4 regions of the Streptomyces sp. NPDC058195 genome follow, and region 2 is predicted to be linked to each of the others. Evidence: riboswitches for the same ligand, from Rfam matches in the RefSeq annotation. Region 2 holds a riboswitch; each other region holds the start of a gene.
The links. Region 2 has a riboswitch for cyclic di-AMP ahead of ACFVWY_RS12805 (M23 family metallopeptidase). Riboswitches for the same ligand answer to the same signal wherever they lie in the genome.
Positions count from the first base shown of each region.

Region 1: it holds a riboswitch for cyclic di-AMP, as region 2 does, so the genes downstream of both, ACFVWY_RS16500 (peptidoglycan DD-metalloendopeptidase family protein) here and ACFVWY_RS12805 (M23 family metallopeptidase) in region 2, are expected to answer to the same signal.
Region 3: it holds a riboswitch for cyclic di-AMP, as region 2 does, so the genes downstream of both, ACFVWY_RS11740 (C40 family peptidase) here and ACFVWY_RS12805 (M23 family metallopeptidase) in region 2, are expected to answer to the same signal.
Region 4: it holds a riboswitch for cyclic di-AMP, as region 2 does, so the genes downstream of both, ACFVWY_RS31120 (transglycosylase family protein) here and ACFVWY_RS12805 (M23 family metallopeptidase) in region 2, are expected to answer to the same signal.

Region 1 is NZ_JBHVVM010000011.1:162,738-164,929, reverse strand. It holds gene ACFVWY_RS16500 (peptidoglycan DD-metalloendopeptidase family protein) at 1-874, opposite strand, end outside; cyclic di-AMP (ydaO/yuaA leader) riboswitch at 878-1,034, opposite strand; gene ACFVWY_RS16495 (alpha-galactosidase) at 1,330-2,192, opposite strand, start outside.
Region 2 is NZ_JBHVVM010000008.1:108,423-110,614, forward strand. It holds gene ACFVWY_RS12800 (M16 family metallopeptidase) at 1-729, shown strand, start outside; cyclic di-AMP (ydaO/yuaA leader) riboswitch at 967-1,132, shown strand; gene ACFVWY_RS12805 (M23 family metallopeptidase) at 1,146-1,970, shown strand.
Region 3 is NZ_JBHVVM010000007.1:175,471-177,662, forward strand. It holds gene ACFVWY_RS11730 (ATP-dependent Clp protease proteolytic subunit) at 1-323, shown strand, start outside; gene ACFVWY_RS11735 (hypothetical protein) at 331-639, shown strand; cyclic di-AMP (ydaO/yuaA leader) riboswitch at 1,001-1,199, shown strand; gene ACFVWY_RS11740 (C40 family peptidase) at 1,203-1,676, shown strand; gene ACFVWY_RS11745 (ATP-binding protein) at 1,658-2,134, opposite strand.
Region 4 is NZ_JBHVVM010000034.1:55,021-57,212, reverse strand. It holds gene ACFVWY_RS31125 (transglycosylase family protein) at 1-777, shown strand, start outside; cyclic di-AMP (ydaO/yuaA leader) riboswitch at 1,090-1,264, shown strand; gene ACFVWY_RS31120 (transglycosylase family protein) at 1,268-2,032, shown strand.

The sequences.
Region 1 (2,192 bases), on a different contig from region 2:
CGATCGGGTCGATGTCCGAGCCGTACTCCGGGCCGGTGCGCACCTCGAAGTGCAGGTGCGGGCCGGTGACGTTGCCGGTGGCGCCGGAGAGGCCGACCTGCTGGCCGACGCTCACGGCCTGGCCCGCCGAGACGGACAGGGAGGACAGGTGGCCGTACTGCGAGTAGTGGCCGTCGGCGTGCTTGACGACGATCTGGTTGCCGTAGGCACCGCCCCAGCCGGCGGCGACGACGGTGCCGGAGGTGATGGCCTTGACGCCGGTACCGGTGCCGACGGGGAAGTCGATACCGGTGTGGCTGCCACTGGACCAGTTGGAGCCGGAGGCCCGGTAATTGGTGGTGTGGTTGCCGGGGACCGGGTGGGCGTAGCCGGAAGCGGTGCTCTCGGCGGCCGGGGCCTCCTCAGCGGCGGATTCGGCCGGAGCCGGCTTCTCGGCGGCCGGGGCGAGGGCCTTCGACGGCAGGGCGGAACCGGCGCCGGCGCCGGCGGGTGCGGCCTTGGCCGCGGTCGCCGCGGAGAGGGTCAGCTTCATGCCGGGGAAGATCAGGCCCGGGTTCTCGCCGACGACCTCGCGGTTGTCCTGGTACAGCTTCTGCCAGCCGCCCTTGACCTGGTGCTCGGCGGCGATCTTCGACAGGTAGTCGCCGGACACGACGGAGTACGTGGCGGGCGCGGCCTTCGGGGCGGACTTCGGCGCGGTGTGCGCGGTGGCGGCCCGCTCCGGCGCGGCGGCCGGGGCCGACTGCTCCGCGGCGTGGGCGCCGGTGGCGCCGAGCAGCGGCAGTGCGATGACGGCGCCACCGGTGCCGACCGCGGCGATGCCGCGGGCGATGGGGCCGATCTTGGTACGGCGGTGCTTACCCGTGTTGGGCATGGCGTCTGTCCTCTCCGGCGCCTGCGAGGTGAGCTGTCGGGTTCGGGCTGGAGATGCCCGGCCGCACCACGTGCGACTTCACCCCTAGCCGGCCGGATTTCCCCGGTCGGCGGCCTACCTGGTTCCCCCGCTCCTGCCACGCGATAAGTGGATGTGAATTCCGGTCGGCGGCAGGATTGGGCGGACCGTCCGGAATGACGGTGACCGTAAGCGAGCCGGGACGGCGAGAACAAGCGGCAGGTTCCACCCCGGTATTCCGTTCCGGGAATTCGGCGCGGAATTCCGGTCACCCTCCGTGGATTACGGATCTTGTCATTCCGCACCGGGTACGGAATGCCCGCCGGGGCCGCCGCCACACACCGTCACGAATATGATCCCGCTCACGGGACGCCGGCCATCTCCCTTACAAGCAGGCGATGTTAGGAAAAAGTGCGCATTACGGACACCTCGGGTGCTCAGCTCCGTCGCAGGCGCAGCACCCGCGCGTCGAGATCGCCCCGGAGCCCGGTGTGCAGCCCCTGGTGCAGCAGCACCGAGCCGTGGTGGACCGCCCCGGTCTCCCGGCAGGTGTACACGGCCGCGGGGTCGAGCCCGCGCAGCCGCAGGGCCGGGGGGCGTTCCCCGTACCGCTGGGCCTCCAGCCACATCAGGACCACGGCCTCCTCGCCGAGGACGTACTGGACCGCGCTGAGTCCGCCGCGCGGCTCGCGCAGCCGGTACAGCGCCCCGTGCTGCACCACGGGGCGGATCTCCTTGTAGAGGTCCACCCAGCCGCGCGCCTCGGTCAGCTCCTGCTCGCTCCATTCGGTGAGGTTCCCGCCGATGCCGAGCACCCCGGCCATGGCGCTCACGAAGCGGAATCGCAGCGAGCTGACCCTGCCGTTGAGCTGGCGGTTCGGGCTGTCGGTGACCCAGGCGGCCATCACCCGGGCCGGGTGGAGGTGCCCGAAGCCCTCCTGGATGGCGAGCCGGTCGAGCGGGTCGGTGTTGTCGGAGGTCCACACCTGGTCGGTACGGGACAGGATGCCCAGGTCGATCCGGCCGCCCCCGCCCGAGCAGGACTCGAAGGCAACGGCGGGGTGGGCGGCCCTGAGCCGGTCGATCAGCGCGTACAGGGCGTCCACATGGGCGGTCCAGATCTTCTGGGGATACTCCTCACCGGGCCAGCCCGGGTCGGTGAAGCAGCGGTTGAAGTCCCACTTCACGTAGTCGACGGGGGTGCCGGAGAGCAGCGCGTGCAGCCGCTCCCAGAGGTACTCCTGGACATCGGGCCGGGCCAGATTGAGCACCAGCTGGTTGCGGTACTCCGTCCGGGCCC
Region 2 (2,192 bases):
CTGCTCGCCGACACCCTGGGCGACTGGTCGGGCGAGGCCGCCGAGTCCCGCCCGGTGCCTCCGATCACCGCCGACGACACCGGCCGCGTGGTGATCGTCGACCGTCCCGGCGCGGTCCAGACCCAGCTGCTGATCGGCAGGGTCGGCGCCGACCGCCACGACCGTGTGTGGCCGGCCCAGGTGCTCGGCACCTACTGCCTGGGCGGCACGCTCACCTCCCGCCTCGACCGGGTGCTGCGCGAGGAGAAGGGCTACACGTACGGCGTGCGGGCCTTCGCCCAGGTGCTGCGCTCGACGGCCCCGGGCTCCGCCTCGGGCGCCACCGGTGCCTCGATGCTGGCCATCAGCGGTTCGGTGGACACGGAGTCCACCGAACCGGCGCTGAAGGACCTGTGGACGGTCCTGCGGACGCTGGCGGCCGGGGGCCTCACCGACGAGGAGCGCGAGACGGCGGTGCAGAACCTGGTGGGCGTGGCGCCCCTGAAGTTCGAGACGGCGGCCTCCGTCGCGGGAACCCTCGCCGACCAGGTCGAGCAGCATCTGCCGGACGACTACCAGGCGCAGCTGTACGCCCGCCTCGCGGAGACCGGCACGGTCGAGGCGACCGCGGCGGTCGTCAACGCCTTCCCGGTCGACCGGCTGGTCACGATCCTGGTCGGCGACGCGGCCCGGATCGAGGAGCCCGTCCGGACCCTGGGCATCGGAGAGGTGACGGTGGTCACCGGCTGACCGGCTGGTCATCGGTCGGCCTCTGGCCGCACCGATCGGTACGCAGTGGGGCAAAGGGGCGACCCTCGCGAGCGAGATCTCGCGAGAGTCGCCCCTTTTGTCCGTTCTGTTGCAAGGGTTGCCTGTCTGCCCTGTGGGATGCGCTACAAAACGCCCTGTCCGTTTGGCGGATGAAAGTCGCCCCGTTTAGCGTCGGCACGACTGTTCGCCACTCGTATGCCGCATCCGCGACGTACCGGACAGTCATCGCCGAGTCCCCGTCCGGCGCGAGCCCGGGGAGCCGGGGACCCACGCAGTCCCTGGGGTGAATCGGACGCCTGAGCCCCAAGGGGCCGGGGCGCCCGTAGGAGACCTTCCTGCTCCGAACCCGTCAGCTAACCCGGTAGGCGAGAAGGAAGGAAAGGATCAGCCACTCCATGGCGTTCACCCGTGCCACCGGGAAGCATCGTGCCCCGGGCCGACTGAAGCGCAAGGGCGCGAAGGCCGTCGGCGTCGCGGCCCTGGCCACCACCGGCGTCATCGGCGGTCTGGCCGCCCCGGCCGTCGCCGCGGACGCCGAGTCCGCCGCCGTCGAGGACACCGGCCTGACCCAGGTCCTCACCATCGACGAGACCCTCGCCGAGCGGATCGGAGCCCAGGCCGACGCGCAGCGGCACCAGGCCGACGCCGCGGCGAAGGCCGAGGCCGAGGCCAAGGCGAAGGCGAAGGCCGAGGCGCGGAAGAAGGCAGCGGCCAAGAAGAAGGCCGAGGCCAAGGCGGCTGCGGAGCGCGCGGCCGAGTCCCGCGCCGGGACGGCGACCCGTGTCGCCCGGTCCGCCGAGCGCACCGCGCTGGGCGCCTTCCACCTTCCGGTCGCCGGTTCGTACGTCTCCACCAGCTACAAGTCCGGCGGCTCGCTCTGGTCCTCCGGCAGTCACTCGGGCGTCGACTTCCACGCCGCGTCCGGCAGCTCCGTCGTCGCCGTCGGCGCCGGTACGGTCGTCGAGGCCGGCTGGGGCGGCGCGTACGGCAACAACATCGTGCTCCGGATGGCGGACGGCACGTACACGCAGTACGGCCACCTCTCCTCGATCGGTGTCGCGGTCGGTCAGGGCGTCGCCGCGGGCCAGCAGATCGGCCTCTCCGGTTCGACCGGGAACTCCACCGGGCCGCACCTTCACTTCGAGGCCCGGACGACGCCGTCGTACGGCTCCGACGTGGACCCGGTCGCGTACCTGCGCGCCCATGGCGCCGCCCTCTGACCGGCGCACCGCCACAGCTTCCGCCGAAGGCCCCGGGCTCCGCGTCCGGGGCCTTCGGCGTGCCCGCCGTGCGGTACGGGCGACCGCCCGGCGCCGGACCTTCGCGCGGCCGGAAGGTATTCATGAATTTCCACCCGGCATCGGAAATGGTGCCGCATTGCCATAGAGTCACGGAACAGGCGTCGGGCAGCCGCTTTTAGCGGGCATGGAGACGGAGGTTCG
Region 3 (2,192 bases), on a different contig from region 2:
GCGCCTCCGTACTGCTCGCCGCGGGCGCCCCTGGTCACCGGCACGCGCTGCCCGGCGCCCGGGTGCTCGTGCGCCAGCCCGAACTCCCCGAACCGGTACGGGGCCAGCCGTCCGACCTGGCCGTCGAGGCCCGGGAGATGGAACGGCTCCACACGCTGCTGATCGAACTGCTGGCGCGGCACACCGGCCGCGACACCGGACGGATCGCCGCGGACATCGAGCGCGACCTGATCCTCGACGCGGCGGGAGCACGGGCGTACGGCCTGGTGGATCACGTCCTGGAGAACCGGAACGCCTCCCGCCCACCGCACGCCGCGCGGTGAACGCACGATGCGACCGCCCGAACTCCCGCCGCTTCCCGCGCTGACCCGCGCCGAGGGAGAGTTCATCGACCGCTACCTCGACGTCGTCGACCAGCTCGGCCGGATCAACCCGGCCCGGGGCACCGACACCTACGGCGCGCTGCGCGCCGCTCAGGCACTGGCCTCGCACGCGGTGGCGCTGCGGGAAGCGCTGGCGCTGATGCACGAACGGGGGGAGGCACACATCCACACCGCGACGCTCGCACGGGCGCTGCGCGTGCTGGACGGTGAGCGGCGCGCCGGGCGCGTCACCGTACCCCCGGCTCCCACGATGTGACCGGAGCGTGCGCTCCGCCGTGGGCGAGGCGGGCGGCCGCACCGCCCACGGCCCTCACCCCGCCGCCGTGGCCGACACACCCGACACGGTGATCGGATTTCCTCGCTCGTTCGGCGTAGGAAGTCCCTCGCACGCGAGACCGCTCAACTTGCGCGTTTCACAGGGACAGTGACCGGAATCTACGCTTCCGTCGCTGGTACGGCGTGGGCCCGAAGCTCCGTCAGCAGCCCGGAGCGCACCATGTCCACCTGAATGGATCAGTCGTGAGGAGCCTCACATATCCCATTTTCGGCTCGGAAATCCGATGATCCGTGGGTCAAGATCCCTGGGACGACAAGCCCCCGCCACCGCGGCGGGGCGGTCCGGGCGGACGCCGAGTCCTGCCGCCGTCCGGATGCCTGGTCGACGAGAGTGGATCGGCAGGAGTGGAGGACCCAGGCACAACGGGTCGGCCCGGACACACCGGACGACCCTCGGGGTGAAGCCGCACCACGCGGCCGGGCGACTTCGCCGGCCCGAACCCGACAGGTCATCCTTCACAGGCGGCTGACGAAGGGTTGCGCATGTCTGCGCAGGTTCATGTCCCGTCTCTGTTCGTCCGGGCCGGAACGGCCTCGGTTCTCACTCTCGCCGCCGTCGGCGGCACCATGTTCGCCCCGGGTGTCCAGGCGGACGCCCAGGCCGCGACCGTATCGACGAAGGCGCTCGGCATCGCGGCATCGAAGAAGGGGGCGCCGTACCGCTGGGGCGCCGCCGGTCCCCACCGCTTCGACTGCTCGGGCCTGACCCTCTACGCGTTCAAGAAGGCCGGCAAGAAGCTCCCCCGCACCGCACAGCAGCAGTACAACCGGACCCGGCACGTCTCGGCCTCACGCCGGCAACGCGGCGACCTGGTCTTCTTCCACTACGGCCGCAGCGTCTACCACGTCGGGATCTACGCCGGAGCGGGCAGGATCTGGCACTCGCCCAGGAGCGGCGCGGTGGTCCGGCTGGAGAAGATCTGGACCAAGAGCGTCTACTACGGCCGGGTCGGCTGAGCCCGGCCGGTCCCCGAAGCCCCCGCCCGGCTCCGCACGGGCACCCGCCACGGCAGCACGACCCACACCGTCTTGCCGCCGTCGGAGGTGGGGGTGACGGTCAGCCGCCCGCCGCGCTGCTGCGCCAGACAGCGGATGATCCCCATGCCACGTCCGTTGTCCTGCCGCACCGCGGCGGGCGGTCGCCTGGGCCACTGCGGATGACTGTCCGTCACCCCCAGGCGGAACCTCTCCTCCTGGTCCAGCCGGAGGTCCACGGTGAAGGTGGGCGACTGCCCGAAGGTGTGCTGCACGACGTTGGTCGCCAGTTCGGAGACGATGAGCCGGACGCCGTCGACGAAATCGGCGTCGTCGGCCAGACCCCATCCGCCGAGCACCCCGACCACGTATCTGCGCGCCGCCGGAACCGAGACCGGATCGCTCGGCAGGGTGACGCATGCCCTCTGATGATCTGCCACAGCGTGCCGTCCTTCCCTCCCGGGCCGGTCCACCGATCGGGCCGGGCCGGGCCGCGCT
Region 4 (2,192 bases), on a different contig from region 2:
TCGCCGGAGACCTGGAAGTCGTACGGCGGTGAGGCCTACGCGGAGCGCGCCGACCTCGCCAGCCGGGCCCAGCAGATAGCGGTGGCCGAGAAGGTCCTGGGGGACCGGGGGCCGAAGGCCTGGCCCAGCTGTGCGGTCATCTCCGGCCTGGCGCCGGGCGGCTCGCTGCCCGGCGTCGACCCCGGCACCGCCCCCGTCGGCGACCCGGCCGGGACGGTGACACCGCCCGGGAACGAGCAGGGTGACCCGTCCGACGGGGCCACGCCGCCCCGAAGCGCCTGGGAGGGCGTGGACGCGGTGGACGGTGCTGACGGCTCGTCCGGGAACAGCGGCAAGCGCCCGGGGAAGGCGAAGGGCGAAGGGGCGGACACGCCGGACGCGGAGTCCTCGCCTTCGGCCACCCCGTCCGGTGCGCCGTCCGACGCACCCTCACGCGCCCCCCGGGACGCCTCCGCTTCGCCCGATTCGGCCGACGGTACGGGCGGGCGGCACCGCGGCACCCCGGCCGCCGAGGAGGGCCGTGGCGCGAACGGCGGTCACCGCGAGTCCGGCCGGCACGCCTCGCGCGGCGGTGGCGACGCGCGCGATACGGCCGATCAGGTCACCGACGGCACGTACACCGTCCGGCCCGGCGACAACCTCTGGACGATTGCTGATGCACAGAAGGTTCCCGGTGGGTGGTCCGCGCTCTACGAGGCGAACAGGAGCGTCGTCGGCTCCGATCCGGACCTCATCCTGCCTGGCCAGAGCCTCGATCTCGACGCCAAGGCCGAGTAGGAGCGGTCCGGTGACGGTCCGGTAATCGCCTAAAAGCGCCCCGAAAATCGGGGCAGTTCAGGGGCCTATGTCCGCTTATGTGTAAGTGAGACATGGGTCTCTTTGCGTCTTCCGGCGTGTCGCGTTCCGGTGGCCCTTCCTGGTGGCCCTCACCTGCGAAAACAGTAATTCTTCAGATGCAAGTACGGACTGATTGTCCGATGTGTCCACCTTTGAATGTAGGGCTTGCGTATGTTTACGGTCGGAATCGCTCGCACCGCGGGCCCCGTCGACCGTCACGCCGAATCCTGCCGTCGGTCGAAGGGAAAACAGACGCGTACAGCGCCGTAGGCAGGAGCGGGGGACCCAGGTAAGCCGCCGGGTCCGGGACGTCGGGACGACGTATCGGATCAGGCTTGGGGTGAAGTCGCGCGCTAGGACGTGCGACCGGGCAACTCACTCGGCCCGAACCCGACAGCTCACCTCGTAGGCGTCGGTGAGGAGAAGTTCCATGCTGCTTTCCAGCAAGGGCAAGCACCGCCGCCCGTCCAAGGTCGTCCGCATCGCCACGCTCGCCGGTGTCGCCGGTGCCGCCGTCGCCGTGCCGCTGATGGGCGCGACCAGCGCCTCCGCCGCCTCCGTCGCCACCTGGGACGCTGTTGCCCAGTGCGAGTCCGGTGGCAACTGGTCCATCAACACCGGCAACGGCTACTACGGCGGCCTGCAGTTCTCGCAGTCCAGCTGGGCCGCCGCCGGTGGCCTCCAGTACGCCTCGCGCGCCGACCTGGCCACCAAGGCCCAGCAGATCGCCACCGCCGAGCGCCTCCTCGACATGCAGGGCCCCGGTGCCTGGGGCTGTGCCGGTGCCGGCGGCCTGACCAACGACGGTGTCGACCCGGGTGTCGACACCGGTTCGTCCTCGAACTCCTCCTCCGGCTCGACCGCCGGTTCCGGCGCCTCCGAGCAGCAGAGCGCCGCCCCGAAGAAGCAGGCGCAGCCGAAGCCGGCCGAGCGCACCGAGGCCCCCGCCGCCTCCCGCTCGGACCGCACCGAGGCCCCGCGTGCCGAGTCGAAGAAGACCGTCACCACCCCGACCGGCGAGAAGGTCAAGAGGGGTGACGGCGAGTACAAGGTCGTCACCGGCGACTCGCTGAGCAAGATCGCCGCCGAGAACGGCGTCAAGGGCGGCTGGCAGCGGCTGTTCGAGCTGAACGAGGACATCGTCAAGGACGCCGACCTGATCTACCCGGGTCAGCAGCTGCACCTGACGAAGTAACAGGGACTCTCTCCTCCCCGGCCGCCCCGGTCCGGCGCGCATCCCCCCGTGCGCACCGGACCGGGGCGCCCTCCTTTCCGGCCTCCCTCCGCTCGGTGGAGCGGGAAGGCGTTCAAGTGTTGTAGTTACCGGCCGGTAGGTTTTGGGCGGAATGCCCGGC